DNA from 2 places in the Rhizobium sp. CB3060 genome. Region 1 is predicted to be linked to the other one. Evidence: riboswitches for the same ligand, from Rfam matches in the RefSeq annotation. Region 1 holds a riboswitch; the other holds the start of a gene.

Region 1 (16,091 bases):
GGCTTCATCGGAAATCTGGTGGATGAAGCCGCGCTCTTGCAAGGTGCGCAGGAAATCGGATTTGAACTCAGCCATGATCTTGGTCTCTCGGGGCGCCGCAGGTGTGCCATGCGGCGAAATCGCTATTGTTGAACCGTCGCGGCGCGTTTAGCACTGATTTATCGGCTCGTCACCATTTTGGTTGACTGCCGCGTGGGAAGTTTGAGCAGGATTGGGAAGCGACGCGACCAATGAGCGACACCATTATATTGGAGACCCCGCGTCTCATTCTGACGATGTGGGACAAGTGCGACGCCGAGCTCATCAGACAATTGCATTCGACGATCGAGACGACTCGCTATCTCTCGGGCGCCGCGCCATGGACTCTTGAGAAGGCCGAGGCGCGCCTCAAAAGCTGGTTTAATGAACAGGCGCGCGATGGCGTGACCAAATACAAGATGCTCAGACGCGACGACGGCCGTTTCATCGGACGGGCTGGCTTTTCCCGGTTTGAGGAGAGCGAACGCGGCGAATTCGAACTCGGTTATTCCATCCGTCGGGAAGCCTGGGGAAATGGTTATGCCACCGAAATTGCAGGGGCGCTTGCGGACTGGTTTTTCCAACGCGGTTTCGCTCGCCAGTTCATCGCCTTCACCCATCCGGAAAACGCCGCGTCGCAGCGGGTTCTCCGTAAAATCGGCATGCAATATCGCGCGCCGATTGTGATCGACGGCGTTTCAGGTCTCAGTTTTCAGATGTCGCGGTAACGGAAAGCCTTCTCCCCGAAGGGAGAAGGGGTAAATCACCTGATCCGCTTGGCTGCCGGTTCTGGCACCAATTCGCCATTCAGACGACGATCGAGATAGTCTTCACATTCGCCGAGCAGCGTATCGACCTGGCCATTGAAGAAATGGTTGGCGCCGGGGACGATCCTGTGGGTGATGAGGATGCCCTTCTGCGTCTTCAGCTTTTCGACGAGGCCGTTGACGTCCTTTTCCGGAGCGACCTTGTCGGAATCACCGTTGATGATCAGGCCCGAGGACGGGCAGGGCGCCAGGAACGAGAAATCATAGATGTTCGGCTGTGGTGCGATCGACATGAAGCCTTCGATTTCCGGTCGGCGCATCAGAAGCTGCATGCCGATCCAGGCGCCGAAGGAATAGCCGGCGACCCAGCAGCTCTTCGAATCCGGGTGCAGGCTCTGCACCCAGTCGAGCGCCGAAGCGGCGTCAGACAATTCGCCGGCGCCATGGTCGAATTCGCCCTGGCTGCGGCCGATACCGCGGAAATTGAAGCGAAGCGTCGTGAAGCCGCGCTTCTGGAACATATAGAAGAGCTGGTAGACGACCTGATTGTTCATCGTGCCGCCGAATTGCGGATGAGGGTGCAGGATAATAGCGATCGGGGCGCTCTTTTCCTTGGATGGCTGATAGCGGCCTTCAAGGCGGCCTGCGGGGCCGTTGAAAATAACTTCGGGCATCGATACTCCGGCTCTTCTTTTTCTGCGTTCAAACTAGGCGGGACGCAGCAAGTTGACTTGACTAATGCGCTCATCTTTTCTAGAACGCAGTTTAGAACAATTCGAAACTTGGCACGATCTTCCATGCGTTGTTTGTGCAACGGTTTGTCGAACGTGTCATAAGGCATGCCCGGCTGAAATTTCAAGGAAAATGAGCCGGGCACAACAAGGCTTCGTCAGGCAGGAAGAAGATTATGGCGGCAACGCGCCTTTATCTCGACTGGAATGCCACCGCACCGCTTCATCCGGCGGCGCGCGACGCTATGTTGCACGCCTTGGACCTCTATGGAAACCCCAATTCTGTTCATGGCGAAGGGCGTGCGACGCGGGCGGCGATCGAAGCTGCGCGCCGGCAGGTCGCAAGTCTGACGGGGGCCGAACCGGCTCATGTCGTCTTTACCAGCGGCGCAACGGAAGCCGCCAACATGGTGCTGACGCCGGAATTCCGCATGGGCCGTACGCCCCTTGCGATCGGCCATCTCTATATATCGGCAATCGAGCATCCAGCCCTCAGGGAGGGTGGCCGATTCCCGAAGGAAAAGATCAGCGAAATACCGGTGACATCGGACGGTGTTGTCGATCTTGCTGCGCTGGAAGCGATGCTTTCGGCCCATGACAAGGCAAGTGGGCTGCCGATGGTGGCGATCATGCTTGCTAACAACGAAACCGGCATTCTCCAGCCCGTGCGCGAAGCGGCTGAGATCGTGCAGGCATTCGGCGGCCTCTTGGTCGTCGACGCCGTGCAGGCGGCAGGCCGGGTTCCGATCGATATCAACGAGATCGGCGCCGACTTCCTCGTCATCTCATCGCATAAGATCGGCGGACCGAAAGGGGCCGGCGCGCTCGTCTCTCGCGGCGAAGTGCTGATGCCGAAGCCGCTGATCCATGGCGGCGGACAGGAAAAAGGGCATCGTTCCGGCACGGAGAACGCATTGGCCGTCGTCGGCTTCGGCGCGGCCGCGGCCGCGGCCGCCGCCGAGTTCGACAGCCGCAATGCGGCCGCTGCGAAACTCCGTGACCGACTGGAGGAGGGCATGCGGCTTGCCGCGCCCGATGTCATCATTCACGGCGAAGGCGGCCCGCGCGTGCCGAATACCAGTTTCTTCACCCTGCCGGGGCTGAAGTCCGAAACCGGACAGATCGCCTTCGATCTCGAAGGGGTGGCGATTTCGGCAGGTTCCGCCTGCTCTTCCGGCAAGGTGGGTGAAAGCCATGTGCTGATGGCGATGGGCTGCGATCCCAAGCTCGGGGCGCTGCGCATTTCGCTTGGATTTACGACGACCGAAGAGGATGTCGAACGCGCGATTGCTGCGTTCGCCCGAATTGCGGGACGGCGTAAACTTGCCGGAGCTGCGGCCTAACGGCCACAATTTTGCGGAAACAGAAATTTCCGCTTGCCAAGCGGGCTGAAAAGTCCCTTTTGGCCGACTACATAGAGGGTAGACATTTCAGTCTGCCGCAACGTTGACAAGCTGCCGGACCTTGGATCCGGCGAGATTGGAGAACGACATGCCTGCAGTCCAGGAAACAGTCGATCAGGTTCGCTTGATCGATGTGGACCAGTATAAGTACGGTTTTGAGACCACCATCGAGGTGGAAAAGGCTCCCAAGGGTCTTTCCGAAGACATTATCCGCTTCATCTCTGCCAAGAAGCAGGAACCGGAATGGATGCTGGAATGGCGCCTCGAGGCTTATCGTCGCTGGTTGACGCTTGAAGAGCCCACATGGGCGCGCGTCGACTATCCGAAGATCGACTTCAACGATATTCACTATTACGCAGCGCCGAAGAAGTTTGCCGGTCCGAAATCGCTCGACGAAGTCGACCCGGAGCTGCTGAAGACCTATGAAAAGCTCGGCATCCCCCTGCGTGAGCAGGAGATCCTTGCTGGCGTCGAGAAGCCGAAGATCGCCGTCGATGCGGTGTTCGATTCGGTCTCGGTGGTCACCACCTTCAAGGAAGAGCTGAAGAAGGCCGGCGTGATCTTCATGTCGATTTCGGAGGCGATCCGCGAGCATCCTGATCTCGTGCGCAAATATCTCGGCTCCGTCGTTCCGACGACCGACAATTTCTATGCGACGCTGAATTCGGCCGTGTTCACCGATGGCTCCTTCGTCTTCGTGCCGAAGGGCGTGCGGTGCCCAATGGAGCTTTCCACCTATTTCCGCATCAACGAGAAGAACACCGGCCAGTTCGAGCGTACGCTGATCATCGCCGAAGAGGGAGCCTATGTCTCCTATCTCGAAGGCTGCACCGCGCCGCAGCGCGACGAAAATCAGCTGCATGCGGCTGTCGTCGAACTGATTGCCCTGGACGACGCAGAGATCAAGTATTCGACCGTTCAGAACTGGTATCCGGGCGACAAGCACGGCAAGGGCGGCATCTATAACTTCGTCACCAAGCGTGGCGATTGCCGCGGCGATCGCTCGAAGATCTCCTGGACCCAGGTCGAGACCGGCTCAGCGATCACCTGGAAATACCCGTCCTGCATCCTGCGCGGCGACGACAGCCGTGGCGAGTTCTACTCGATCGCCGTGTCCAACGGCCACCAGCAGGTCGACAGCGGCACCAAGATGATCCACCTCGGCAAGAACACGTCGAGCCGCATCATTTCGAAGGGCATCGCCGCCGGCGTATCGCAGAACACCTATCGCGGCCAGGTCTCGGCGCATCGCCGCGCGACCAACGCCCGCAACTTCACGCAATGCGACTCGCTGCTGATCGGCGACAAATGCGGTGCGCATACGGTGCCTTATATCGAGGCGAAGAACTCGTCGGCGCATTTCGAGCACGAGGCCACCACGTCGAAGATCTCCGAGGACCAGTTGTTCTATTGCCTGCAGCGCGGCATCCCGGAAGAAGCGGCGATTGCGTTGATCGTCAACGGCTTCGTCAAGGAAGTCCTGCAGGAGTTGCCGATGGAGTTCGCCGTTGAAGCGCAGAAGCTGATCGGCATCTCGCTGGAAGGCAGCGTAGGGTAAAGCCCTCGACAAGAGACATGTTTTTGGCGCGCAAGCGGCGCGCCGCACCTTCATTCCTTCGATAGGATTCTACTATGCTTGAAATCAAGAACCTGCACGCCCGCATCGCCGAAGACGGCACCGAGATCATCCGCGGCCTGGACCTGACGGTGAAGGCTGGCGAAGTGGCTGCCATCATGGGTCCGAACGGCTCCGGCAAGTCGACGCTCTCCTACATTCTTTCCGGCCGCGACGATTACGAAGTCACGGAAGGCGATATCCTCTACAATGGCGAGAGCATTCTGGAACTCGACGCCGCCGAACGCGCCGCCAAGGGCATCTTCCTGGCTTTCCAATATCCGGTCGAAATTCCCGGCGTCGCCACGATGCAGTTCCTGAAGGTGGCGATGAACGAGCAGCGCAAGGCGCGCGGCGAAGCCGAACTGACGACGCCTGACTTCATGCGCCGCGTCAAGGACGCTGCCGGCAAGCTGCAGATCAACACCGAGATGCTGAAGCGCCCGCTGAACGTCGGTTTCTCCGGCGGCGAGAAGAAGCGCGCCGAAATCCTGCAGATGGCACTCCTCGAGCCGCAGCTTTGCGTGCTGGACGAAACCGATTCCGGTCTCGATATCGATGCGCTGAAGATCGTCGCCGACGGCGTCAATGCGCTGCGTTCTCCCGATCGCGCCGTGATCGTCATCACCCACTATCAGCGCCTGCTCGACTATATCATCCCGGACACCGTGCACGTGCTCTACAAGGGCCAGGTGATCAAGTCCGGCGACAAGACGCTGGCGCATGAGCTCGAAGCCAACGGCTATGCCGACATCATCGGGGCTGCGGCCTGATCGGGGCGGAAAGGATACGTCGATGAACATTCAGACGACGAGCCGTCTGACCGCCGCTGAGACGGCGCTGATCGAGGCTTATAACAACCAGTTGGGCGATTTGCCGGGTGATGGCGACGTGCTCGCCGTCCGCGACCGTTTGCTGGACGATCTCAAGACCGCTGGCCTGCCGACGCGGCGTTTCGAAGCCTGGCATTATACCGATTTCAAGACCCTGCTGCGTTCCGTCCCGACAGACATAGGCGCCGGCAGCGTCGAGCCCTTATCGCCGACCGTTCCCGGTTCGGCCGTGCTATCGGTTCTGCAGGGCAGCACGAGCGGCAAAACCTCGGTCGATGGCCTGGTTGTCCGCCGTTATGCCGATAGTCTGGCTGACGGTACCGCCGCCGCTCGGCTGACCGCGCTAGGAAGGGATGACGCCATCGGCCGCATCAACGGCAGCTTCGTGCGCGACGGCTATGTCATCGAATTTCCGGATGGGACTGAGCTTGATGCGCCGCTCGAAATCCAGTTCATCCATGCCGGTGGCCAGATCCATAGCCGTCTGCCGGTCTCGTTCGGCGCCGATGTCAAGGCGACCGTGATCGAACGCCACCAGGCCGTGCCCGGTGCTGCGGCAATGGTCTCCTCGGTCAGCGATATCAAGATCGGCAAGGGTGCCGAAGTGACCTGGATCATCCTGCAGGAGCAGGGAACCGAGGATACGCATCTCGGCCAGATTCGCGTCGACCTCGGCGCGCAGGCTAAGCTGAAGCTGTTCGTCATCAATGCCGGCGGCAAGCTGGTGCGCCAGGAGCTGCATGTAAAAGTCACAGGCGAGGGCTCCGACCTTGTTCTGCGCGGCGTCAATTTGCTCGGTGGCGATACGCATACCGATGTGACGCTGGTGCTTGGCCACGACGTACCGCATACGGGCTCGACGGAGATCATGCGCAACGTGGTGTTCGACCGCGCTCGCGGTGTCTTCCAAGGCATGATCCGGGTCGCTCCGGATGCGCAGAAGACCGATGCCCGCATGGCCTGCAACACGCTGCTGATGTCCGACGATGCCGAGTTCTCGGTCAAGCCGGAGCTGGAAATCTTCGCCGACGATGTGCAGTGCGGCCATGGCGCCACGGTTGCCGATATCGACGAGAACCATCTCTACTACATGATGGCGCGCGGTATCCCCAGGAACAAGGCCCGCGCCATGCTGGTCAATGCCTTCGTGGCCGAGATTATCGAAGAGCTGGAAGACGAAGCCCTGGTCGAGGCGCTGGAAGGCGTTATCTCGGACTGGCTCGAAAATCACGCCTGATTGGAGCAATGCTCGTGGACAAGATCGTACCAGCCACCGCCTATGACGTCGAAGCAATCCGCCGGGATTTTCCGATCCTGTCGACGACCGTCCATGGCAAACCGCTGGTCTATCTTGACAACGGTGCATCAGCACAGAAGCCGCAGGTCGTGATCGACGCGATCTCGCATGCCTATTCTCGCGAATATGCGAACGTGCATCGCGGGCTGCATTTCCTGTCCAATGCGGCCACCGAGGCCTATGAGGCTGCGCGCGAAAAAGTGCGCCGCTTCCTGAATGCGCCGTCGGTGGATGATATCATCTTCACCAAGAATTCCACCGAAGCGATCAATACCGTCGCCTATGGCTGGGGCATGCCCAAGCTGGGCGAGGGCGACGAGATCGTCGTCTCCATTATGGAGCATCACTCCAACATAGTGCCCTGGCATTTCATCCGCGAGCGGCAGGGCGCCAAGTTGGTCTGGGTGCCGGTGGATGACGATGGGGCCTTCCATATCGAGGATTTCGAAAAGAGCCTGACGGAACGTACCAAGCTCGTTGCGATCACCCACATGTCGAATGCGCTTGGCACCATCGTTCCGGTCAAAGAAGTCTGCCGCATCGCGCATGAGCGCGGCATTCCGGTGCTGATCGACGGCTCGCAAGGCGCCGTGCACCTGCCCGTCGACGTGCAGGACATTGATTGCGACTGGTATGTCATGACCGGCCACAAGCTCTACGGCCCTTCGGGGATCGGCGTGCTCTATGGCAAGAAGGACAGGTTGCGCGAGATGCGGCCCTTCCAGGGCGGCGGCGAGATGATCTTCGACGTCACCGAGGATAACGTCACTTACAATGATCCGCCGCATCGTTTCGAAGCCGGCACTCCGCCCATCGTTCAGGCGATCGGACTTGGCGCCGCGCTCGACTATATGGAAAGCGTCGGCCGAGAGGCGATCGCCCGGCACGAGGCCGATCTCGCGGCATATGCGGCGGAGCGGCTGCGGGAGATCAATTCGCTGCGCGTTTTCGGCACGGCACCCGGCAAAGGTGGTATTTTCTCCTTCGAACTCGCGGGTATCCATTCCCACGATGTTTCGATGGTGATCGACCGGCAGGGCGTTGCCGTACGCGCGGGCACACATTGCGCCCAGCCGCTCTTGAAACGCTTCGGCGTGACCTCCACATGCCGTGCATCGTTCGGCATGTACAATACCCGTGCCGAGGTGGATGCCCTGGCCGATGCGCTGGAATATGCGCGAAAATTCTTTGCCTAAGGAGGCAAGCGATGTCACTCGATGAAAGCGAACAGAAGATCGACGTGCGCGAGGGCATCGTGCATTCCAGCATTCCCGAGGCCGAACTGGCGCGCCTCAGCGAGGATGTCATCAGCGCGCTGAAGACGGTCTATGACCCTGAAATTCCTGCCGACATCTTCGAACTCGGTCTCGTCTACAAGATCGACATCGAGGACGATCGCATGGTGAAGATCGTCATGACGCTGACCGCGCCGGGTTGCCCCGTCGCCGGCGAGATGCCTGGCTGGGTCGAAAATGCGGTCGGTGCTGTCGAAGGGGTTTCCGGCGTCGAAGTCAGCATGACCTTCGATCCGCCGTGGACGCCGGATCGCATGTCCGAAGAGGCGCAGGTGGCCGTCGGCTGGTATTGAAGCTTTAAGCCGCCCGCTTTACATTATGACTCGAAGCACCGGATCTTGACCCCGGTTGTGGAAGGAGAATGGGCCCATGGGCTTTGCAGTAATGAGCATGACGGATGACGCGGCAGCGCGCGTCAAGGCGATCGTCGAAAATTCCGGTCCCGATGCCAAGGGCGTTCGCGTCGGCATCAAGAAGGGCGGCTGCGCCGGGATGGAATATACCATCGACCTGGTGACCGAACCGAATGCCAAGGACGACCTGATCGAGCGCAACGGCGCCAAGGTCTGGGTCGAGCCGTCGGCCGTGCTTTATCTCCTTGGCACCGAGATGGGTTTCGAAACCACCACGCTGCGTTCCGGCTTCACCTTCACCAATCCCAACCAGACGTCGGCCTGCGGCTGCGGCGAATCCGTCGAGTTGAAGCCCGCCGATCTCGCGGCCCTGGCTGCGCAGCGTCAGGCCGCTCCGGCGGTCTGAACAAACCTTTCGCCGCCTTAGTATCAGGCAGCGTCCGATTTGCGGTCGGCCACCGGCACCGGCGTCAGTTTCAAGCCAAGTGCTTTCACGACCTTTAGAATCGTCGCAAATTCCGGATTTCCATCGCCACTGAGCGCCCGATAGAGCGCTGAGCGGTTCATGCTGACATCCTTGGCAAGCTTGCTCATGTTGCGCGTTCGCGCCACGGCGCCGAGGGCCCTGGCGATGTGAGAGGGATCGTCGGTTTCGAAAGCGGCTGCAATATAGCCATCCATGGCGTCCATGCTGATGAGCTTTTCCCCATCCATCCCATATGCCTTTCCGTATAAGCCAGTCGCGGATGAGCGCAGCTTCGCTCTCATGTAAGCCATGTCCGCAGGCACACATGGGCGGTGACATCCGCATGGCAGTTCTCAAATTGATTTTTTACGAGCAAAAACGCCGCGCGTCCGATCGGACACGCGGCGCTGTCATAGAGATTTTTCGCGATAGATTTATGTCGGACAGGAGTGAAGCGGCTGAACCGCTTCACTTTTTCGGAAAAGCGCTTACTCGGCAGCTTCGGCGTAGGCCTCGACCGGTGGGCAGGTGCAGATGAGATTCCGATCGCCGAAGACATTGTCCACACGGTTGACGGGCGACCAGTATTTGTCGACCCGGAATGCACCCGGCGGGAAGCAGGCTTGCTCGCGGGAATAGGGCCGGTTCCACTCGCCGACGAGGTCTTCAACCGTGTGCGGCGCATTTTTCAGCGGGTTGTCAGTCTTGTCCATCCGGCCTTCTTCGATGGCGCGGGCCTCCTCGCGGATCGCAAGCATCGCCTCGCAGAACCGGTCGAGTTCGGCCTTGGTCTCCGATTCGGTCGGTTCGATCATCAGCGTGCCGGCAACCGGCCAGCTCATGGTGGGCGCGTGGAAGCCGCAATCGATCAGGCGCTTGGCGACGTCATCGACGGTGACGCCGGCGCTGTCGACCAGCGGGCGCGTGTCGATGATGCATTCATGCGCCACGCGGCCAGTCTTCGACTTGTAGAGCACGTCGTAAGCGCCATTCAGCCGCGCTGCGATATAGTTGGCGTTGAGGATTGCGACCTTCGTCGCCTGCGTCAGCCCTTCGCCGCCCATCATCAGGCAGTAGCTCCAGGAAATCGGCAGGATCGAAGCAGAGCCGAAGGCTGCGGCGGAGACCGCACCGCTGCGGCCGTCCATCTCCGGATGGCCGGGCAGGTGCGCCGCCAGATGCGCCTTGACGCCGATCGGCCCCATGCCGGGGCCGCCGCCGCCGTGCGGAATGCAGAAGGTCTTGTGCAGGTTCAGGTGGCTGACGTCGGAGCCGATGTCGCCGGGACGAGAGAGGCCGACCATGGCGTTCATATTGGCGCCATCGAGATAGACTTGGCCACCGTGCATATGCACGACATCACAAATCTCTTTCACCGTCTCTTCGAAGACGCCGTGCGTCGACGGATAGGTGATCATGCAGCAGGAGAGATTGGCCGCATATTGCTCCGCCTTGGCGCGGAAGTCCGCCATGTCGATATCGCCGTCATCGCTGACCTTGACGACGACCACCTTCATGCCTGCCATCTGTGCAGAAGCCGGATTGGTGCCGTGGGCCGAGGTCGGGATCAGGCAGATGTCGCGATGACCCTGGCCGTTGGCGATGTGATAGTTGCGGATGGTGAGCAGGCCGGCATATTCGCCCTGCGCGCCGGAATTCGGCTGCATGGAGAAGGCGTCATAGCCCGTCACAGCGCAAAGTTTTTCCGTCAGGTCATCGATCATTTCACGATAACCGAGCGCCTGATCGGCCGGGACGAAAGGATGAATATCCGCGAATTCCGGCCAACTTATCGGCAACATCTCAGCCGTTGCATTAAGCTTCATCGTGCAGGAGCCGAGCGGGATCATCGAGCGGTCGAGCGCCAGATCACGATCGGAGAGCCGGCGGATATAGCGGGTCATCTCGCTTTCGGCACGGTTCATATGGAAGATCGGATGCGTCAGATATTCGCTGGTGCGCAGCAGGTTCTTCGGCAATCGATAGCCGGATTCGAAGTCGGCGAGGCGGAAATTGCCGCCGAAGGCACGCCAGACGGCTTCCAGCGTTGCCGGACGGCTTCGCTCGTCAAGGCTCATGCCGATCTTGGTTTCGCCCACCTTGCGCAGATTGACGCCTTCGGCGACAGCCGCGCGCAGGATCAGGCCCTGCATATGGCCGACCTCCACGGTGATCGTATCGAAGAAAGTCTCAGGCTCGATCTTGTAGCCGAGCCTTTCCAGGCCCTTTGCCATCAACACGGCTTTCTGATGCACCTGCTGGGCGATCGCCTTGATGCCCTGGGGGCCGTGGAAGACGGCATACATGGAAGCCATGACGGCGAGCAGCACCTGCGCGGTGCAGATGTTCGACGTCGCCTTTTCACGGCGAATGTGCTGCTCACGAGTCTGCAGCGACAGGCGATAGGCGCGGTTGCCGCGGGCGTCGACGGAAACGCCGACCAAGCGGCCGGGCATGGAGCGCTTATAGGCATCCTTGACGGCCATGTAGGCCGCATGGGGTCCGCCATAGCCGACTGGCACGCCAAAGCGCTGCGATGAGCCGACGGCAATGTCCGCGCCCATTTCGCCGGGCGATTTAAGTAGCGTCAAGGCCAGTGGATCGGCGGCGACCACGGCGATGGCGCCGGTCTGATGCAGCCTTGCAATCAAGCCGGTGAAGTCGTTGATGTGACCATGCGTGCCCGGATATTGGAAGATGGCGCCGAAGACATCGACCGGATCGAGATCGGTGAAGGGATTGCCGACGATGACGGTCCAGCCAAGCGGTTCGGCGCGGGTCTTGATCAATGCGATTGTCTGCGGATGGCAATCGGCATCGACGAAGAAAGCCTTGGCCTTTGATTTCGCCACGCGCTCGGCCATCGCCATGCCTTCGGCGGCAGCGGTTGCTTCGTCGAGCAGCGAGGCGTTGGCAACATCGAGGCCCGTCAGATCGCAGATCATCGTCTGGTAGTTCAGCAGCGCCTCGAGGCGGCCCTGGCTGATTTCCGGCTGATAGGGCGTATAGGCCGTGTACCAGGCGGGATTTTCCAGGATATTGCGCTGGATGACCGGAGGCGTGATCGTGCCGTAATAGCCCTGGCCGATCAGCGAGACGAGGACCTTGTTCTTGTTGGCGGTCTCGCGCAGCTTGTCGAGCGCCTCACGTTCCGTCATCGGCGCAGCCCAGGTGAGCGGCGCCTTCTGGCGGATGGTGGGCGGCAGCGTCGCATTAATCAGCCCGTCGAGGCTGTCATAGCCGATCGCCTTCAGCATATCAGCCATTTCAGACGGAGAGGGACCGATATGGCGGCGATTGGCGAAATCGTAGGGCTGGTAGTCGGTGAATGTGAATTCCGTAGGCGTATTCATTACGCAATGAACTCCTTATATCCGGATTCATCAAGTAAACCATCGGCATCAGCAATATTCTTCAGCTTCAGCTTGAAGAACCAGCCAGCGCCCATCGGATCAGAATTGACGAGCGCCGGATCGGCGGTGATGGCTTCGTTGATCTCGGTGATCTCGCCGTCGAGCGGACAATAGACTTCGGACGCCGCCTTGACGGATTCGACCGTCGCCGCATCGTCTCCCTTGGAGAAGCTGGCGCCGACCTCGGGCAATTCCACGAAAACCAGATCGCCGAGCTGTTCGGCGGCATGCGCCGTGATCCCAACGGTCGCGACATCGCCTTCGATGTTGAGCCACTCATGTTCTTCGGTGAATTTCAGCATGGAAGATCCTCTCTGGAATATGACGTTTTCAGCGTTTGTAGGTGGGAGTGATGAAGGGCAGGGAAGAGACAGCGACGGGCAGGTACTTGCCACGAACCTCGGCAAAGACCTGTGTTCCCGGTGCGGCGAAACCAACTGGCACATAGCCCATGGCAACGGGGCCTTCGACGCTCGGCCCGAAGCCGCCGGAAGTGACTTCACCGATCTCGGTCTTACCCTCGGCGTCGGCATAAAGCTGGGCGTGGCCACGCACCGGCGCCTTGCCTTCCGGCTTCAGACCGACACGGCGGCGCGAGGCACCATTGTCGAATTCAGCAAGGATGCGGCCGGCACCGGGAAAGCCGCCGGCGCGGGCACCGCCGGTCTTGCGGGCTTTCTGGACGGCCCATTCGAGCGCGGCTTCCACCGGCGTCGTCGTCTGATCGATATCGTTGCCATAGAGGCAGAGCCCGGCTTCGAGACGCAGGGAATCGCGGGCGCCGAGGCCGATCGGCTGGACATCGGGATGTTCGAGCAGCCGCTGGGCAATATCCTCAGCCTTGTCGGCCGGTACGGAAATCTCAAAGCCGTCTTCGCCGCTATAGCCGGAGCGGGAGACGAGACAGGAAACGTCATGCAGGCGGCAATGGCGGACATCCATGAATTTCATATGGGCGAGATCCGCCCAGAGTTCGGCAAGCACTGAAACGGCACGCGGCCCCTGCAGCGCGATCAAGGCGCGATCAAGTAAAGTGACTTCGCAGCTATCGCCGATATGATCTTGAAGATGCTTGAGATCTGCATCCTTACAGGCGGCGTTGACGACAACGAAGAGGTAGTCGTCCATGTGGGTGATCATCAGATCGTCGAGAATGCCACCGTTGTCATCGGTGAAGAAACCGTAGCGTTGACGGCCTTCGGCGAGCCCGAGAATATCGACCGGCACTAGGCTTTCCAGTGCAAGCGCCGCATCCTCATATCTTCCGGAACGGGCTCGGATCGTGACCTGACCCATGTGGGAGACGTCGAACACGCCGGCCGATGCGCGGGTCCAGAGATGTTCCTTGAGCACGCCCGCGGGATATTGCACCGGCATGTCATAGCCGGCGAAGGGAACCATACGGGCACCGAGCGACAGATGCAGGGCATGAAGGGGTGTCTTCTTGAGGGCAGCGGTCTCGTCCAAATGACGCCTCCGGGTTTTGCGCTTGGCTAAAAGCGCAGAGCTCAAAATTCAGGCGCGGCTGCGCCTTCGATGAGCCCCCTCTGTCTGTTTGCCTGAGATTGTTATCCCTTCGGCGAGCGCTTGCGCGCTACTCTCCAGAGTTCCGTCTGCCCCATGTTGGTCCTTTGGCCTGAGAGTTTCCGGGGCGGTTGCTCCTTCGGCACCGGCTTGCGCCGGATTCTCCCAACAGGGTTGGGTGCCATTATCTGGTAGTCGCCAGAGATGGCAAGGGGCAAATGTCGCTCTGAAACAAATTTTTGTCGTGGCGACTTGATGAGCGGAGGCCGGTACGCGCGACCGATGGATGCAGGGGACTTTGCAATCGCGCTTCGAGAAGCTATCCCATGGTGCCAATATAGGAGCCGGGCAGGAGACAATGATGAACCGCAAATTCGCCGCCGCATTGCTGATTTCGGCGACCACACTTTCATTCTCGGCTGTCGCCGTCATGGCGCAGCAGAGCGACGACATGAGCAAAATGCCCGGGATGCATATGGATGCCGGCAAAGCGCCGGCGGGTTCGGCTGCAGCCAAGCTCGGCGATCTCGACATCAGCGGCGGCTATGTCCGCGCCATGCTGCCGGGGCAGCCGGTCGGTGGCGGCTACATCACTATTCACAATGGCGGCAGCAGCGACGACAGGTTGACGTCCGTGACCTCAGCGGCCGCCGGCAAGGTGGAGCTGCACGAGATGAAGATGCAGGGCGAGGTCATGCAGATGCGGGAACTCAAAGAGGGTGTTGCCATCCCCGCTGGGGCCACGGTGACGCTTTCGCCCAACAGCCTGCACATGATGTTCAAGAAGGTGAAGACGCCGTTCAAGCAGGGCGGCACGGTGCCGGTGATGCTGATGTTCGATAAGGCGGGAATGGTCGATATCAACCTTCCTGTCGTGGCGCCGAACGCAAAATGAGGTTTACCGGGCACCATTGTCACAAAATTCCCGTCGGGCAGACAATTCAGGTTTCCACTTTTCGTCGAAATGCTCTAAAGCCACCTCAAAAGGCCGGATGACCCGGCCCTGGGGCAAGGCCGCCCCAGTCCTTTGATTTGGCATGATCTTGTCCGAAACCATTTCGCGCTTTTCGGGGTCATGTCGCGGTTCTTGAAAGAAGACGAATGGCCGGGATTGAGCATATAAAGGTCGAGCCCGACGAGGCCGGCATGCGCCTCGACCGCTGGTTCAAGGTGCATTTTCCAGGGCTGGGCTTTGGGCAATTACAGAAGCTGATGCGCTCCGGCCAGGTCCGTGTCGACGGCGGGCGCGTGAAGACAGATGCGCGTGTGCAGCCGGGACAGATGGTGCGCGTGCCGCCGCTGGATGTCGACGCCAAGGGGCCGAAAAGCGGACCGATCGCAGGCAAGGAGCTGAAGCATTCCGGCGACGCCGAGCTGCTGGCGCGCATGCTGCTGCATGAGGACGACAAGGTCTACGTGCTGAACAAGCCGGCCGGCCTCGCCGTGCAGGGCGGCTCCGGCGTCAGCCGCCATATCGACAAGATGCTGGAGGCATGGACCAGCCAGAAGGGTGAAAAGCCGCGCCTAGTGCATCGCCTCGACCGCGATACCTCCGGCGTTCTCGTCGTCGCCCGCACCCGCGGTGCCGCACAGAAGCTGACGGCCGCCTTCCGCGAGCGCGACACCAAGAAGACCTATTGGTCGCTGGTGAAGGGCGTGCCCCGCAAGCACGAGGACAAGATCTCGACCTGGCTGGTGAAAGAAGCCACCGCCGATGGCGACCGGATGCGCATCGCCAAACACGGCGAGGAGGGTGCCGATCACGCTGTCTCCTATTACCGTGTTGTCGAAACCGCCGCCCAGCGTCTCGCCTGGCTGGAAATGGAGCCTTATACCGGCCGCACGCACCAGCTCCGCGTCCATGCGCTGCATATCGGCCATCCGATCATCGGCGATCCCAAATATTTCGAGGACGACCCGAATTGGGACTTTCCCGGCGGCGTTCAGAAGCGGCTGCACCTGCATGCCCGCCATATCGATATCCCGCATCCGAGCGGCGGGCGCCTGCGCATCACCGCGCCGCTGCCGCCGCATATGGTGCAAACCTGGAACCTCCTCGGCTTTGACGAGGCATCGGCCGGGGAGCCGGACGACGAATGAAGCTGGTGCTTTTCGATTGTGACGGAACGCTGGTCGACAGCGTCCGGCTGATCCACGAGGTCATGGCGCGCACCTTCGTCGATTTCGGCCACAAGCGTCCCGATGTCGCCTCCACCAAGTCGATTATCGGTCTCTCACTCGACATCGCGATTGCCCGTATGCAGGGCAAGCCGCATGTCGATGACGAGGCAATTGCCATGACGGCGCACTACAAATCGATCTTCCCCGACGTGCGCGACGAGGGCGATATGCAGACGCCGCTTTTCGACGGGATCA
Region 2 (16,091 bases), on a different replicon from region 1:
GGCAGTGAGGTGGACGGCTTCGAGGTGCGTGCGCGTACCATGCTTTCCTTGGCGCCAGAAGCGCTGGCTCCGGCCATCCCTGACGCGATTGACGGCTTTGCGCGCTCAATCCGGCGCGCGCCGTTGGGAACGATCGCTGTCCTTGCTCCGTGGAACTACCCGTTCCTGACCGCGGTCAATGCCGTTATCCCTGCGCTGGTCGCGGGCAATGTTGTCGTGCTCAAGCACTCCGATCAAACACCGCTGGCTGCTGAAAGAATAGATGAGGCCTTCAGAGCTGCAGGGTTGCCCGAAGGCGTCTTCCAGTACCTGCACATCGACCACGATCAGGTCGCTAGAATGGTTGCGGACTCGCGCGTGGCATACGTCTGTTTCACGGGCTCTGTCGCGGGGGGGCGCGCGCTGCAGGCCGCGCTGGCTGCCTCGTTCAAATCAGCCGGGCTCGAACTCGGGGGCAAGGATCCCGCTTATATCCGGGAAGACGCCAACATCGACCACGCCATTGAAAATGTGGCCGACGGCATCTTCTTCAACTCGGGCCAGAGTTGCTGCGGGATCGAGCGTGTCTATGTTCACGAACGCCATTTCAAGACGGTGGTCGATGGGCTTGTCAGCTACGCAGAGCAGCTGAAACTTGGAGATCCGCGTTATGCCGCGACCACCCTCGGGCCCATGGTCAAGGCCTCTGCGGCCGATTTTGTCAGGCGGCAGATAGGCGAAGCCGTCGAGCAGGGCGCCAGGGCACTCGTGGATCGCCGGAAGTTTGCTGCAGACAACGGGAGAACGGCGTATCTTGCTCCCGAGATTCTCGTGAATTGTACGCATGCGATGTCGATCATGACGGAGGAAACTTTCGGACCAGTGGCCGGCATCATGCCGGTGAAATCCGACGCCGAAGCTGTGCGTCTCATGAATGATAGTAGATACGGCCTGACAGCGTCGATCTGGACCGCAGACCAGGATGCTGCCGAAGTGATCGGGGATCAACTCGACACGGGAACGGTCTTTATGAACAGGTGCGATTATCTCGATCCGGAGCTCGCCTGGACGGGCGTCAAGGATTCGGGAAGAGGAGCGACGCTCTCACGTGTTGGATTTGACTATCTGACGCGACCCAAGTCGTACCATTTCAAGTTCAACGTCTGAGGTGCGCCATGAACAGGTATTCGCTTCAACCGGAAGACAAAAGATTTATCGACGAATTTATGCGCAACCCGATAGGGCACCACAGCCCGGGCTTGCAGCGCGTGCTGAACGTCATGCGCGGCGGAGAGCTCGAGGGGAAGTACGTGCTGGTAATCTTGCAGCCTTATCGGAGATGGGCCCTCGGTCGACTCCCTGCTCGCCGTGGGGAGCCCATCTCGTTAGTGGAGGGAGTGGAATACAAATGCCAGCTCCAAGCTGAGCGCGATGTGTTTGCCCGGCGCTGGAAGGACCTTACCGGAGAGGACATCGACCACGAACTGATCAGGGAGGGCGCCGTCAATGCTTAAGATAACCGCATATAGCAGCAAGATCAGCTATCGGCCTGGAGAACAGGTCGATGTCAAAGTCAGCGGGCAGGGCATTGAGGCCTACAATGCGACCCTCAAGCGGATCGTTCAGGGCGACATCAATCCTGATGGGCCGGGATATAAGGACGCCGACATCTCTTGCGAGATGGGCGGACCGTTCCACGCACGTGAACAGAAGATAGTCACAGGTTCTTACGGGCGCGTTTTGCCGCGGACAGCTCTTTCCATAGGAGGCGCTGTCTCCATCGCCGCACTCATTTGGCCGACGATGCCGGGCTCTTCACGGCAGACCATCATTTCCGTCGGCTCCCAGTCCAGTTTGCGGCTCAGCCTCGACGACCGTGGCTGCGCCGCCCTCGAGGCGATTAGCGAGGGCAGACGTATCGGGGAAGCAAGTACAAATGTGCAATGTCGCGCCAAAGCATGGTATGTCGTGATCGGATCGTTCAATCCGGCCACCAATGAACTGCGCGTCGAACAAAGAGCTCTCCAAACATTCCCATCGATCCGCGACAGCGGCGCCGGAACGGGACGTGTTTCAAACGGGATCGACGTCGACTGGAGAGAGATTACGTTCGCGGCCGTGCTCGATGGTCGCTCGCCGACGCTCTGCTACAATGGGAAGATCGAGGCACCTTTTATCTGCAGCGGTCAACCGCCGTCTGACAGCGTAGTGGACCACCTGACGCGCAAACGAGGCATCGATACAGTCATCGCGGAGTGGGATTTCAGCACCGACATCGCGAATGACACCTTTAGCGATCGTGGTCCGCATTCCCTCGATGGGAAATTCTTCAATCTCCCGCACAGAGCCGTATCAGGCCATACCTGGGACGGTTCCGTCTACAGGTGGAGTGAGTGTCCCGAGCATTATGCTGCCGTTCACTTCCACGATGACGACCTTTATGATGCAGGGTGGGAAACCGATTTCACCTTTCGACTACCGGATGATCTTCGGAGCGGAGCGTATGCCGTTCACCTATCGGCGACGGACGGCGAAAGCGAATACTATGTTGTGTTCGCTGTGACAGCGGCCAAAGGTGCTCCGAAAAATTCGGTCGTGTTCGTTATGCCGACGGCCAGCTATATGGCCTATGCAAACCACCGGCTAGGCATCGACGTGTCGGAAACCGAAATCGGAGCAGGGCAGCTTTTGCAGATCGACAGGCACCACGTCTTCCTGCAGGAAAACCCACAATACGGGCTTTCCCTATACGAAGTCCACTCAGATGGTTCTGGCGTATTCTTCTCGTCGCGTCTTCGGCCAGTGCTGGACATTCAGCCGAAGGTTCAGGGGTTCATCGGTGGCCTGGGATCCAATATCTGGCAGTTCAATGCCGACACTCATATCCTCGGCTTTTTTGAGGACCGCGGTATCGGCTACGACGTTGTGACCGATGAAGACCTTGAAGCGGAAGGCGTCGAAGCCCTGGCCGATTATAAGGTCGTCGTTACCGGAACTCATCCGGAATACACGAGCACGAAAATGCTCGACGCCTACCGAGATTATTCCGACCGCGGTGGCCGCATCATGTATCTTGGCGGCAACGGGTTCTACTGGCGTATCACCTACAACGAAAAGCTTCCCGGCGTGATTGAATGTAGACGCTCCGAAAGCGGCATTCGCGGGTGGGAGCCTGGCACCGGGAACTACTATCACCAGTTCTCCGGGGAGCTTGGGGGGCTGTGGAGACGCATCGGACGAGCTCCACAGGAAGTCTTCGGTGTAGGAATGACGGCCCAAGGGTTCGACCTGTCTTCGCCCTACATCAAAACCGAGGCCGCGAAGAACCCCAGAGCTGCCTTCATCTTCGAAGGGGTTGATGAAGACATGATAGGCGACTTCGGCCTCAACGGCGGCGGCGCTGCGGGCAATGAGATCGACCGGACCGACTCCGCACTCGGCACTCCGCCGAACGCGCTTGTGGTTGCCTCTTCCCGGCTCCATACGGACATCTACCTGATGACACCCGAAGATCTCCTTGATCCGACACCAACATGGTCCGGAACGCAAAGCGATCTCATAAGATCAGACCTGACCTTCTTCGAAACTTCATCGGGAGGGGCAGTGTTCTCGACCGGCTCGATAGCCTGGGCCGCATCGATGGCCTGGAAAGGATACGATAACAACGTCGCCCGAATTACAGAGAACGTCTTGCGACGCTTCGTGAACCCGGAGAAGTTCTAACTGTCGCCTTCGAGCAGAAACCGCCTCGCCCAGGCTTATGACGCCTTTGTCGAATGTTTAAGGAACGGACTGCTCATGCGAGTGACCGGTGACAGAATCGCTCTGTCGCCGCCGCTAATCATCGAGAAAAGCGAGATGGACGCTTGTTTCGATGTTGGCTGACGCGTTGAAGCGCGCCGCGTGATCGCACCTAAGTCCGATGAGGGCCGCATCGATTGCCCAAAATTCGGTCCGGAAACGACAGCCAGCAAAAGGACGAGCTGTGCCAAAAAGGCCGTCGGAGGAAGCGATTTTGCGCGCCGTCTGACGGCCGCGTCACAGGGAACAACCAGACGATGACCACTCCTGTGTCCGACGCCACACCCGCTTCAAACCGGCTGTTCTCCGTCTTCTGCCTTGCCGCCTATCTCCTCCGTCCCCTATGGCATGATGTTCCTGCTGTCGCTGCTCATGTCCCAGGCGGAAACGAGGGCAATGCCGGAACTTTTATTTCGGTCATAATTATCGACACCATTTTGTTCGTGCTTCTGTCCGGCCACCTCACGGATTGGTTGGGGCGGCGAAATCAATCCCCGCAGCAAGCCTTTTCCTGGCGCTGGCCTGTGTTGGTTTTGCAGTCGCGTCGGGCTCGGGGAACGGCGATGCTCGCCTGCGGTCTGATGCTCGGAATCGGGGGGATATTCTATACCTTGGGCCCGATCATCGTCGCGGGGCTGGTCGCCTCCGCGCACCGGATCAACTATTTCGCTCTTCTCTCGGGAAGCATGATGAGTGGCATCGGCACTGGGCCCTTGCTGGGGCGCGCGGTGTCGGCGCTCAGCTTCTCCGTCGAGGCCGGTTTCGCCATCGCAGCCGTGTCCCGCACTTCTGGGCGGCGTATTTCTCTATCTTCTCGACCGTCCGCTTCGCCGAAGCTATATCGGCGAGGCCCCCGGTCTGCCGGATCAGCCGCGCCGCTGCGGGCGAGTGCTTCGCTCCAGGGCGGTTTTCCCGATCATCATGGTGGGGCTGGGCGGCTGCACCTTTGGAGGCCTGTCGAGTTTCCAGCCCAGCCTCGCAGCGGCCTATAAGCAGGATTACTTGTTGTTCTTCATCGGCTCCACGAGCGCGGCCATCATCTATCGGTAAGCGGCCGATTGTTACCGCAGAGATTTCGCTTTGATGCGGGCTATGGCATCTGGATCTGAGAGGAAGTCGAAGTCGTCGAGGAAGTCATTCCAGGCTTCGGGCGAACGGCGAGCAGCGGAAAGCATCTGCGTCAGCTCGTCGATGCCGTCATCGGTCAGAGCGGTGATTGAATCATCGTCACCGTGTATGACGCTGATGATACTCCCATAGGTCAGATTGTCGGAATTGCTGACGATCCCTTCCAGGAGTTCAGGTCTTCGCCGAGCATTTCGGCGACATGGCTGAGGGTGAAGACGTGGGTGATGGTGGCCATCAGGCGGCCTCAGCGCAAGTCACGGCAACAGGCGCCCAATTCCATGGGAGCAGTTCGTCGAGACGATTGATTTTATGATCGTGAATGCGGTCGAGCACGTCAGCCAGATAGGCCTGCGGATCGACGCCATTCATTTTGGCCGTCTCGATGATCGTCATGGCGCGCGCCAGGGTTTCTGCCCCCGTGTCGGCTCCTGCGAAGAGCCAATTGCGTCTTCCAACTCCTATCGGACGCAGTGCTCGCTCAGCGGCGTTGTTGTCGATGGCGACACGACCGTCTTGCAGGAACAGGCAGAACGAGGACCATCGGCTCAAACCGTACCGGAAGGCTGCCGCCAGATCGCCCTTGCCAGGAATGCGAGTCAGTTGAGCCTCTGCCCAGATGCGGAATGCTTCGACCTTTGGCTTGCTGTGCCTTTGACGCGCGGCAAGGCGGACGTCGGCAGGCTGGCCCGCAATGTCGCGTTCGATGTCGTAAAGCGCGCCGATACGATCGAGAGCCTCGCGCGCGATCTCGGATTTGTTTGAGGTCCAGATATCGTGGAAGTCACGTCGCCAATGCGCCCAGCTTGCGTCAGGCAAGCCCCGGAACGGGGGATGAAGACGAAAGGAGGTGAGAGCCGAACAGAAACCGTTCGTAGCGATCCAGCGGGTTCAACGCCCGTCCGGCAAAGGCGCAGCCCGCCAGCCGGAAGCGAGTCTTGCATGGATGGCGGCAACGTCATTCGTGAAGCGTAGACAGCGGGTGATGAAGCGGTGGGGTAAGCCCCGATATCATGATCTTGATGACGCCTTCGGAGTGTTGGGACCGGGGGCAGCACCCGACTTGCCGGTATTGGCGAGGCAGGCGGGGTCGTCCGGGGTCTTGGGCCATCGCAAAGTCACGGGATGGATCGCCGGGGAACCTGAGAGATCCCACTCACGCCCACGGAGGCGATGCCGGAAACGGGGGTGCCGGCTGACGTAAAAGACTCCAGGCCCTGCGACAGCCCTGCATGTCGGAGGGAGCGCCTTGGCGGACACGAATATGCAGGGCCGCATGGGACCCGGAAAGCGAAGCAATAAGCTGATGGGTGAGCGTGAGCGGGAAGTCGTAGCACCCTCATAGTACCAATGAGCGCGGGGAACCGTGTCCGGCGGGACCCGAACGAGGAAAGGGGGGTGTCACGGAACCAGAACCACTGACAGGAAACATCGGAGGGGACCCTGAGCCCTACAAACGTGTACACGAAACGGCAGTGGATAGCCGAACAGGCGAGGAAGCACCCGGAGAGGGTGTTCACATCCTTGCACCATCTGATTGACCTCGACTGGATGTTCGAGGCGTGGGCTCTGACGCGCAAGGATGGCGCGGCGGGCATCGACGGGCGCACGGCCGACTATGAGAAGGATCTCGGGGCTAATCTTGAAAGCCTCCGGACCCGGATGATGTCGGGCAGCTACCGCGCGCCCCGGTGCGACGCCACTACATCCCCAAGGTCGATGGGTCTCTGCGACCTCTGGGTATCCCAACCTTCGAGGATAAGGTGGCGCAACGGGCAATCGTGATGCTGCTGGAACCGATCTACGAGGAGGACTTTCTGGACTGCTCGTTTGGGTTCCGGCCGGAACGGTCGGCGCATGAGGCCATCCGCACATTGCGCGATGGCATCATGGAGACTGGTCAGCGCTGGGTGATTGATGCGGATATCTCGAAGTATTTCGACAGCATCGACCACGGGCATCTGCGCAGCTTCCTCGACCTGAGGATCAGAGACGGCGTCATCAGACGTATGATTGACAAGTGGTTGAACGCAGGGGTGCTCGACCAGGGCATCCTGAGCCGATCGGTAGCTGGAACTCCACAAGGCGGAGTGATCAGTCCACTTCTCGCGAACATCTTTCTGCACCACGTGCTGGATAGATGGTTCGTGGAGGTGGCGAAGCCTCGCCTAAAACGGAGGTGCCAGATGGTGCGGTACGCTGACGACTTCGTCATGAGCTTCGAGGATCACCTGGACGGCCGGCGCATGCTGGCCGTGCTGGGCAAGCGTTTTGAGCGGTATGGGCTCCGGCTCCATCCCGACAAGACGCGCTATGTGGACTTCCGTTTCCGGCGCCCGCACGGGCGGCACCCTGCAACAAGCGCCACCAGTTTCAACTTTCTCGGTTTCACCCATGTCTGGGGCCAGTCGCGGAAGGGGAAGCCGGTGGTGCGGCAGATCACGGCCAAGGATCGGTTTGCGCGGGCCTTACGGGCAGCCAGGGAGTGGTGCATCAAACACCTACACCTGTCGCTCACGGTCCAGCACCGACATCTGGCCCGGATGATGCAAGGCCACTACGCCTATTACGGGATCACGGGCAACGGACGGCGTCTGAAGTGGTACCACCATCAGGTCGAACGCATCTGGAAAAGCGGGCTCTCGCGCCGCGGCCGATCCGGAAAGCCGAACTGGAGCCGGATGGCGCAGGTTCTGGACCGATTTCCCCTGCCGCCGACCCGGATCGTACATCAATGGAGCCGTATCTGAGCGAAACTGGACCGTGAGGAACCGGATGCGGGAAATCTGCACGTCCGGATCTGTGAGGGGCGGGGCTCGGTAACGACCCGATGCCTCTCGGAAGCGAGATCTTCCATCCGCGCCAGGTTCATAGAGCTTGCCGTACCCTTTGTAGCCGTCCGCCTGAAGTATGCCGCTTGTCTGTCGCAAATGATGGTGGACGTGGTCTTCCTTCCAGTCCGGAGCAAAATAGTAGACCGCACCTGGCGGAGCCGCGCCCGCCCAGGGACGTTGATCACGGACATACGTCCAGATCCTGCCCTTTTTCACGCCTTTGCCTAAACCCTTGTCTCGTAACGAGCGATCCAGCACCCGGATAGGAGTGTCGTCGGCATGAAGGAGGTTGCTTCCCATGATCGCGGCCTCGATCCGCTCGATCAGCGGCTGGAGCACCTGCATGGCGCGACCGCACCAATCGACCAGCGTGCTGTCGGGAATATCGACGCCCATGCGGGCGAAGATCTCGTTCAAGCGATACAATGGCAGGTGATCATCAAACTTCGAGACCAGGATGTAGGCCAGAAGACCGGCGCCCGCCATGCTGCCCGGTATCGGACGGCTGGGGGCGGGCAACTGCACCATCTTTTCGCAGCAGCGGCAGGATTTCTTCAATCGCGCGACCTCGATGACCTTCATCTGCGCGGCGATCATGTCGAGGATTTCGCTGGCATCCTCACCGACAAGACGCAGTTCACCGCCGCAGTCAGGGCAGCAATTGCCGGGATCGAATTCCCTGCGCTCGCGCACTGCCTTGTCCGACACTCGCGGACGTCGGCGCATGATCTTTTCCGGCGCGTTTGCCGAAGGCACGGCAGGCGCGGGTTCATCGACCTCTTTGATCGGTGTCGTATTGCTCTCGGCCGCTCCGATCAAAAGATCCTCAAGCACCAGTTCCAACTGTTCGATCTCGCGCTCGATCTTTTCCGAGGACTTGCCGAAGACCTGCTTCTTCAGCTTGGCGATGCGCAACCGCAGGCTCTGGACCAGTTGGTCGTGCGCACGCAAAGTCGCCGACATCTTCGCGTTTTCCGCCTGCAAGGCAGCGATCATTGCCTTTAGAAAGGCGGGATCGTCTGGAAGATTTTTGGTGGCATTCGGCATGCATCTGACTACCACGAGTCAGGAACAATAGCCATAAAAACAAGTAGATTCAGAGACATAAAATTATCCGACGCGAGCCGGAGGCGCTCCCCAGTCGGGACGACGCCAGTCGATCCCCTCCCATAGCATCGCCATTTGTGCGGATGTCAGCCGGGCCGTCCCGTCGGCCGCCGAAGGCCATGGAAACCGTCCCTTCTGCAAAATTTTGTAGTACAGGCAAAAGCCCTGGCCATCAAAATAAAGAAGCTTCAAACGGTCGCCACGTCTGCCTCGAAAGGCGAAGACGGCGCCACCTGTCGGCTTCTGGCGCAATACATCCTGCGCAAGCGCAGCCAAACCCTCTATTCCTTTGCGCATGTCCGTGGCTCCACAGGCAAGATAGACCCGAACGCCGGTCCCTGGCCCAATCATGCCGCTTCTACCGCCCGGATAAGCCGTGTCAGCGTGGCGCCGTCCAAAGTACTGTCGAAACGAAGGCTGCGACCGCAGCCCAATTGCAACTCGATCATCCCAGTCGAATGCTGACGGTCTCCACAGATTTCGGTCTGCACAGCATTCATGTCCACGGGAACAAACACCGCATTCGCAGAAGAGGACAAAAGTCCCTTCTTCTTCAGCTCACTGCGCCAGGTGTAAATCTGCTGCCGCGTCACATCATGTCGCTGCGCAACCTCAGTAATCGTCGCCCCGTCGATCCCAACCGACATCACAATCTCGAGCTTCTGTTCGTCGCGCCACAGACGCCGACGTTCCTGCCCAAGAATCTCGACACGCATCACATACCTCGCCCAAGACACGTCGCTAGCGACGTCGTTAAGCACGTGTCTTAGGCCATCACGAAGCTATCCGGCAGGCGGTAATAATCGGACGGTTACATCTATCGACTGCTGGTGGACGGCTTCGTGGTGAAACGCGACCCGCTGATATCCTTCAGCGTATTGACGGCTTGATAGTGGTTTCGATCCTGATGTTCATGGGCTGCGTCACTTCGTGCCTGACACCTGCTCGCCGCCATGGTCCTCGGCGTCGGCTACGGGCTCCTATTCGGTGATCAACGGCCTAGCGGCCAATCAGGCGCCGGCGGGACAGGCCCCACAAGCCCTGCTGCTGTTCAGCCTGTCTTATTTCGCCGGCGTGTTCGGCTATCCCCTGATCGCCGGGAAGCTTATCGTCCATCTGGGCCTCGCCGCCCTCTTGAAGACGACGCTTGCGATTGCCGTCCTCAACTGGGCCATCACACTCGGACGGCTGGTGGAGCCGGTCTAGAAGCGCAATTACGCAAAATAGAATGCAATTCCTGCTCGCCACGAAACATGGCGCGTGACGCAGCCTGCCGACGGATGATTACGACGGCAGGTCGGGCTCCGAGGTTTTCCTTCTGTTCTGGCAGCCGCATCAGGTGGCGTAAGCGCCCGCAACGGTTTCGCCAACAAGCTCTGCCGTGGCACATGAAAGGGTCCAGCCGAGATGGCCGTGGCCAGTGTTGTAAAACACGCCGTTCTGGCGACCTTTGCCAACCCGCGGAAGCATGTTGGGCATCATCGGGCGCAGCCCACTCCACGGGGTCACTTGGCTGGTATTGATGTCGGGGAAATACCGACGTGTCCAACGCACGAGAGGAGCGATGCGGTCAGCCCGGATGTCGTAATTCACGCCGTTGATTTCGGCGGTTCCTGCGACTCTGAACCGATCCTTGCCAAGGCGACTGGTGACAATCTTCGCGCCATCGTCAAGAAGACTGACCCAGGGCGCACCCTCTTGGCTCCGCTCATCGTCAAGATGAACCGTGATTGAGTAGCCTTTGACCGGATAGATGTTCACGCGATCGCCCAGCATCCGTGCAAACAGCCTGCTCGCAACCCCTGCACAAATCACCACGCCGTCGAAGTTCCGGTCCTCTTGGTCTGCGCGCCCCGTCTCTGTCTCTGCAGAAACCCGGACCCATTTGACGGATATCCCGACTCTCTGATGTTGGAGGCCGACTACGTCCGCCTCCAGTTCAAACCGAGCCCTTTGTGAATGCATGTTTCCGCGAGCCCGCGCGAGAATTTATGAATATCTCCGGTGGAATCTGAAGCAGTATAAAATCCGCCGTAGAAAGTTCCGGTCAGTGTCGGCTCGATGGATCGTATCTCGTCGGGCGAGACAGCCTTCCGGTCTAGACCCGCAGTCTGCAGAAGGGTGTTCACTTCACCGGCGTGGCGAAAGCTTTTCGCGTCCCGATAGAAGTGAAGAATACCGCGCTTCTCAAGATCGAAATCGATCCCTTCGCGCTCGGCAATGTCGAACATGTATTGGCGTGCTTGAATTGCAAGCTTCGCGGTATTGATCGTGTTTTCCTTGTATTTTGGTATGGCCGATACGAACTCGGCCAGCCATGAATATTTTGACCATGAGGGTCTGGGATTGAGGAGTAGGGGCGCATCTTTTGTGAGCATCCATTTGATGCCCTTGAGGAGGGTCGACCAATGATTCCAGACCTCTGCATTGCTCGCCGACAGTTGGCCGCCATTAGCGAATGAAGTCTCCATAGCAGGGTAGGCATGTCGATCAAAAATCGTAACGTCGTAGCCTCGGCTCAATAGCGAGTATGCAGTGGTTATTCCGGTTATTCCCGCGCCGATGATTGCGATGTGGGGCATTGTGTTCTCCCAAGACAGTTGTCGGAAGGTCAAGTGACCAATAATCCCCATCTGTCCTTGGTACCTGAGAGCTTCCCGTTTGAACGGTATCCCCTTCGGTGGGCGTTGCTGCCACTCTCCAGATTTTCCAGTCACGCGGTCCTTTTGCCTGAGAGTTTCCTGGGGGATTGCTCCGTCGGCGCCGCACGCGATCTCTCCCGCGTGACCTTTGGAAATCAGTTCTACATATCGTCGTCTCCGGTGTACCCGGCATCCTCCTCTCCCATCAGACGCACCTTGCCACCGCGAAGAAGCGCAAGGTCGTCGTCCATGTGGATGAACGTCTCGTCTCTCGAGACTTGCAAGTGAATATGCATTAGAGAGGCGGCCACCTGGCGATTGCCGTCGAAGAGAGCGGCCATAATGCCCCGATGCTCGGTCATCGACTGCCGCAAACGCTCGATGCGAATGAAGCCGAGGTACTCTGATACTCGGCGGATGTTGTTCTGGCGCTCGATTGCGCTCACCAATTCGTTTGTGCGGGCGCCCTGTGCAACGAGCTTGTGGAAGCGGGCGTCTAGTTCGAAAAGACGCCGGCGATCCATTTGGTGCACCTGCTCAATCGCACGAGCGTGATCGTCGTCGAGCTCCTTGAGCGCGGCCAAATCCACTTCATAGCCGTCCGCCAATATTCCGGCGGGTTCGATAATCTGACGGAAGCGATAGCTCTCGGCCATTGCTCGAGGACTGACATCTGCGAAGATCCATCCGTGGCCTGGCGATGGTTCGACGAGATGATCCCTCGTCAAGCGACGAAGGGTCGAAGCAAGAACCCCATTCGGTACAGAATAACGCTGCATGAGCGCGCGCTCGCTCATCACTGCGTTGAGCTCGCCAGTCGCCATGTCACGCATTACGCGTTCATCGAGCAATTCGACAGTTTCCGCCTCGCCATTCTTCAGCAGGGAGGAGGGGTCGCGCAGGATGAAGCCGCGGCGCGGTTCGAAAGCTAGGACGCCTTCATCCTGAAGTTTTTGAAGGACGCGGCGGATGGGCGTGCGCGACACGCCGAGTTGCTCGGCGATCTCCGCTTCGTTGATGCGATCACCCGACTTCAGATCTCCACTCAAGTCAAGCCGAAGCTGCTCCAAAATCCGGGTCTGAAGTGGTGTTTGCATGATCGCCTCTTTGGTATGAATTGTTTTTTACTTGGACAAAGCGCTTTTGTCTAGGCGATTCTTGTTGCTGTATTGTCTAAAGTACACTACGTTCGCACTCGCGGATGCCGAACGGGCGACTAGAGGAACGACGTTCGCATGGTGCGCCATGCGAAAGGCAAAGGGAGTTGCGCATGCTTTCCGACCTAGAATGACAGTCTCGATTATCGGACTAGATGAGATCAAGTTCAATGCATGTTCAAATCTTGCCGGACATGTTCTTCTTTCGACCAGGCCGACATCCAGGCGCACTGCAGGTAGCCAGCTGTCTGCTGGATTGAACACCCCTTTCATGTGCACCCCATCAGGATCTATCACGACCAGCTACTTCGGCGAGATTTTCCAGGAGAAATGAGATGTCAAAATTTCGAACCAGCATCATTGTGACCGCAGAAACGGCCTTGGAAGCGCTGTCTGCGGCAGTCTCGCACGCGAAGTCGATCAAGGTGCCCCAGTGCGTCTTTATTGTGGACACCAGTGGAGAGACGATCGCCAGCATCCGAATGGACGGAGCGAAATACCTCAGCATGCACACGGCGCGCGCCAAGGCCCGCACTGCTGCCTCGATCAATGGGGCGACTGGGGCGATGTCAGCGGAATTCGGCGTTGCCGCAGGCATCGCCTCCCAAGGAGGCGTGACCCATCTGCCGGGCGGACTCCCAATACGGTTTGACGGGAATCTAGCAGGCGCGATTGGCGTGGGATCGGGTTCGGGCGAGCAAGATTTCGAAGTTGCTCGAGCGGCCCTTTCGGCAATCGGGGCCGACGAAATCTGACAGACCGGAATTTTGAAGGAGTTTAGATGCAGAATCTGAAAGCGAATGGCCTGCAGCCCATGGATTTTGACACCTACCTGCGGTCTTACCAGCAGAGCATCCGTGACCCGGCGACGTTCTGGGGTGAACATGGTAAGCGGATTGATTGGTTCGAACCATATAGCATCGTGAAGAACACAAGCTTCGAAGGCGATGTCACGATACGGTGGTTCGAGGACGGGGTTACCAACGTCTCCTATAATTGCCTTGATCGCCATCTCGCAGAGCACGGCGATCGAACCGCAATCATCTGGGAGGGTGATGATCCCACACAGTCGAAACACATCACTTACAAAGCTCTACACGACCAGGTGTCCCGGCTCGCCAATGTGCTCAAGACGAGGGGCGTGGAAAAAGGCGACAGCGTCTCGATCTATATGCCGATGATCCCGGAGGCGGCCGTTGCCATGCTTGCATGCACGCGGATCGGCGCGATCCACTCGGTCGTATTCGGAGGCTTCTCACCGGAAGCTCTTGCTGGAAGGATCGTAGATTGCGGTTCCAGAGTTCTTATCACAGCTGATGAGGGCGTCCGTGGCGGACGCACGGTTCCCCTCAAGAGAAATGCCGATCAAGCCATCGAACTCGCGGCGGTACAGGGTCTCGCTGTGACCTCGGTCTTGGTGGTGCAGCGAACCGGATCGGAAATCAGTTTCAATCCTGACCGCGATCTCTGGTACCACGAGGCGGTAGAAGTTGCGGATCCAGTCTGCGCGCCCGAACCGATGAGCGCGGAGGATCCGCTGTTCATCCTCTATACGTCCGGTTCCACGGGCAAGCCAAAAGGTGTCCTGCACACGACGGGAGGGTATCTTGTCTACGCTTCCATGACCCATCAGCATGTCTTCGACTACCGAACCGGCGAGGTCTACTGGTGTACCGCGGACGTGGGATGGGTTACGGGCCACTCATACATCGTCTATGGGCCGTTGGCTAATGCTGCCACAACATTGATGTTCGAGGGCATCCCGAATTACCCGGACGCAGGGAGAATGTGGGACGTTGTCGACAAGCACCAGGTCAATATCTTCTACACTGCTCCAACCGCCATCCGCGCCCTCATGGGAGCAGGTGATGCATATGTGACCCGCGCGAGCCGTGCGAGCCTCAGACTTCTGGGAACTGTGGGCGAACCGATCAATCCCGAGGCTTGGGAGTGGTACTACTCTGTCGTCGGTGGATCGCGTTGCGGGATTGTCGACACATGGTGGCAGACCGAGACGGGCGGGCACATGATCACACCAATACCTGGGGCGACTCGGCTGAAGCCGGGCTCGGCGACACTTCCATTTTTCGGCGTCGTGCCCGAAATCGTCGACGGGGAAGGCAAGGTTCTGACGGGCGCAGCCGAGGGAAACCTTTGCATTGCCGATAGTTGGCCTGGCCAGATGAGGTCGCTTTTCAAAGATCATGAGCGGTTCATCCAGGCATACTTCTCCACTTACAAGGGGAAGTACTTCACTGGCGACGGTTGCAGGCGCGACGATGATGGCTACTATTGGATTACTGGACGGGTGGATGATGTCCTCAACGTGTCCGGCCACCGCATGGGGACGGCGGAGATCGAGTCCGCTCTGGTGAGCCATCCGAGCGTATCGGAAGCGGCTGTTGTCGGCTACCCCCACGACATCAAGGGGCAGGGCATCTACTGCTACGTGGCACTGATGATCGACGAGCAGCCGTCGGAGGCTCTGGAAAACTTCCTGAAAGCCCATGTCCGAAAGGAAATTGGGCCGATAGCGACCCCTGACAGAATCCAGTTCGCACCCGGTCTCCCTAAGACCCGGTCGGGAAAAATCATGCGCCGAATACTTCGCAAGATTGCCGAGAATGATTTCGGTGGCCTCGGCGATACGTCGACGCTTGCTGATCCCTTAGTGGTCGACTGCTTGATCGCCGGGCGGAAGAACGATGTAAAATAACCGTAACTGATTGATATTCTAGCACCGATCTTCTTAGATTAATGGCCACCGACAATTCGTATTGTATGGACCCGACGAAAGGATTCGCCTTTTACGTCAAGTGCTGCCGTTCTCGCGAGAATTCAATTCGTCATTCTAAAACGAGTGGTCGCATGGGATGCGCGCGTATGTTTGACCCGATTGCTGCCGTTAGGAGAGTTGATATCGGAAAAACGAATGTCGACACCCGGTCGCAGGGCGCGCCTTCTGAATGCCTTCAACCTTTCGCGCGTTCGTCATGGGGTCCTTGCTAATCGGCCAGGTCCGAGTCCTTCGAAATCAGCATTGGACCAATAATCATTGCCATCGCTGCCAATGTGATAGACAAACCGAGCTTCATCGAAAGAAGCAAACATTGATCCAATAGCGCGGAATCGACGCCAACCACCTACATCGGCGTTCTCGAAATCTGTTCTGCAGCTTCGGCTGGACTCGAGATATCGGAGGTTTTCACCAACTCTAATCCGGGAATTCCCATCGGGATCGGATTGCCGAGTTTAGCAGCTGACATTCTCTCATCCTTTCGTCGTTGAAGACTCCAAGTGCTGCAGCACACAAAAGTTCCATTCTTATCCTATCCACCGCGTCGGGATGCCACGGGGCATTACCGGGATGCGAGCGAAGCCGGGGACCACTTCGTGCCTCCATAATCGACAATTGCTGAACCATCTATTGCCTATGGCCATTGTGC

Evidence for each region. Region 1 has a riboswitch for glycine ahead of gcvT (glycine cleavage system aminomethyltransferase GcvT). Riboswitches for the same ligand answer to the same signal wherever they lie in the genome.
Region 2: another riboswitch for glycine. It lies ahead of N2601_RS34300 (D-amino acid dehydrogenase); the one in region 1 lies ahead of gcvT (glycine cleavage system aminomethyltransferase GcvT).

Annotation. Positions count from the first base shown of each region.
Region 1 is NZ_CP104158.1:1,487,083-1,503,173, reverse strand. Features, by position in the region: gene tyrS (tyrosine--tRNA ligase) at 1-75, opposite strand, end outside; gene N2601_RS07405 (GNAT family N-acetyltransferase) at 231-746, shown strand; gene N2601_RS07400 (alpha/beta hydrolase) at 782-1,459, opposite strand; gene N2601_RS07395 (cysteine desulfurase family protein) at 1,693-2,859, shown strand; gene sufB (Fe-S cluster assembly protein SufB) at 3,008-4,477, shown strand; gene sufC (Fe-S cluster assembly ATPase SufC) at 4,552-5,307, shown strand; gene sufD (Fe-S cluster assembly protein SufD) at 5,330-6,604, shown strand; gene N2601_RS07375 (cysteine desulfurase) at 6,619-7,860, shown strand; gene N2601_RS07370 (SUF system Fe-S cluster assembly protein) at 7,872-8,252, shown strand; gene sufA (Fe-S cluster assembly scaffold SufA) at 8,329-8,718, shown strand; gene N2601_RS07360 (addiction module antidote protein) at 8,742-9,026, opposite strand; gene gcvP (aminomethyl-transferring glycine dehydrogenase) at 9,267-12,131, opposite strand; gene gcvH (glycine cleavage system protein GcvH) at 12,131-12,493, opposite strand; gene gcvT (glycine cleavage system aminomethyltransferase GcvT) at 12,522-13,658, opposite strand; glycine riboswitch at 13,806-13,893, opposite strand; gene N2601_RS07340 (copper chaperone PCu(A)C) at 14,077-14,610, shown strand; gene N2601_RS07335 (RluA family pseudouridine synthase) at 14,817-15,815, shown strand; gene N2601_RS07330 (HAD-IA family hydrolase) at 15,812-16,091, shown strand, end outside.
Region 2 is NZ_CP104160.1:61,053-77,143, forward strand. Features, by position in the region: gene N2601_RS29835 (aldehyde dehydrogenase family protein) at 1-1,146, shown strand, start outside; gene N2601_RS29840 (hypothetical protein) at 1,155-1,493, shown strand; gene N2601_RS29845 (N,N-dimethylformamidase beta subunit family domain-containing protein) at 1,486-3,702, shown strand; partial or broken gene N2601_RS29850 (aspartate aminotransferase family protein) at 3,730-3,886, shown strand; gene N2601_RS29855 (hypothetical protein) at 4,474-4,830, shown strand; partial or broken gene N2601_RS29860 (hypothetical protein) at 4,842-5,143, opposite strand; partial or broken gene tnpC (IS66 family transposase) at 5,143-5,715, opposite strand; gene N2601_RS29870 (reverse transcriptase domain-containing protein) at 6,597-7,655, shown strand; partial or broken gene tnpC (IS66 family transposase) at 7,734-8,786, opposite strand; gene tnpB (IS66 family insertion sequence element accessory protein TnpB) at 8,850-9,197, opposite strand; gene tnpA (IS66-like element accessory protein TnpA) at 9,194-9,562, opposite strand; partial or broken gene N2601_RS29890 (MFS transporter) at 9,668-10,052, shown strand; partial or broken gene N2601_RS34300 (D-amino acid dehydrogenase) at 10,182-11,428, opposite strand; glycine riboswitch at 11,555-11,638, opposite strand; gene N2601_RS29905 (GntR family transcriptional regulator) at 11,650-12,585, opposite strand; gene N2601_RS29910 (GlcG/HbpS family heme-binding protein) at 12,981-13,400, shown strand; gene acs (acetate--CoA ligase) at 13,427-15,361, shown strand.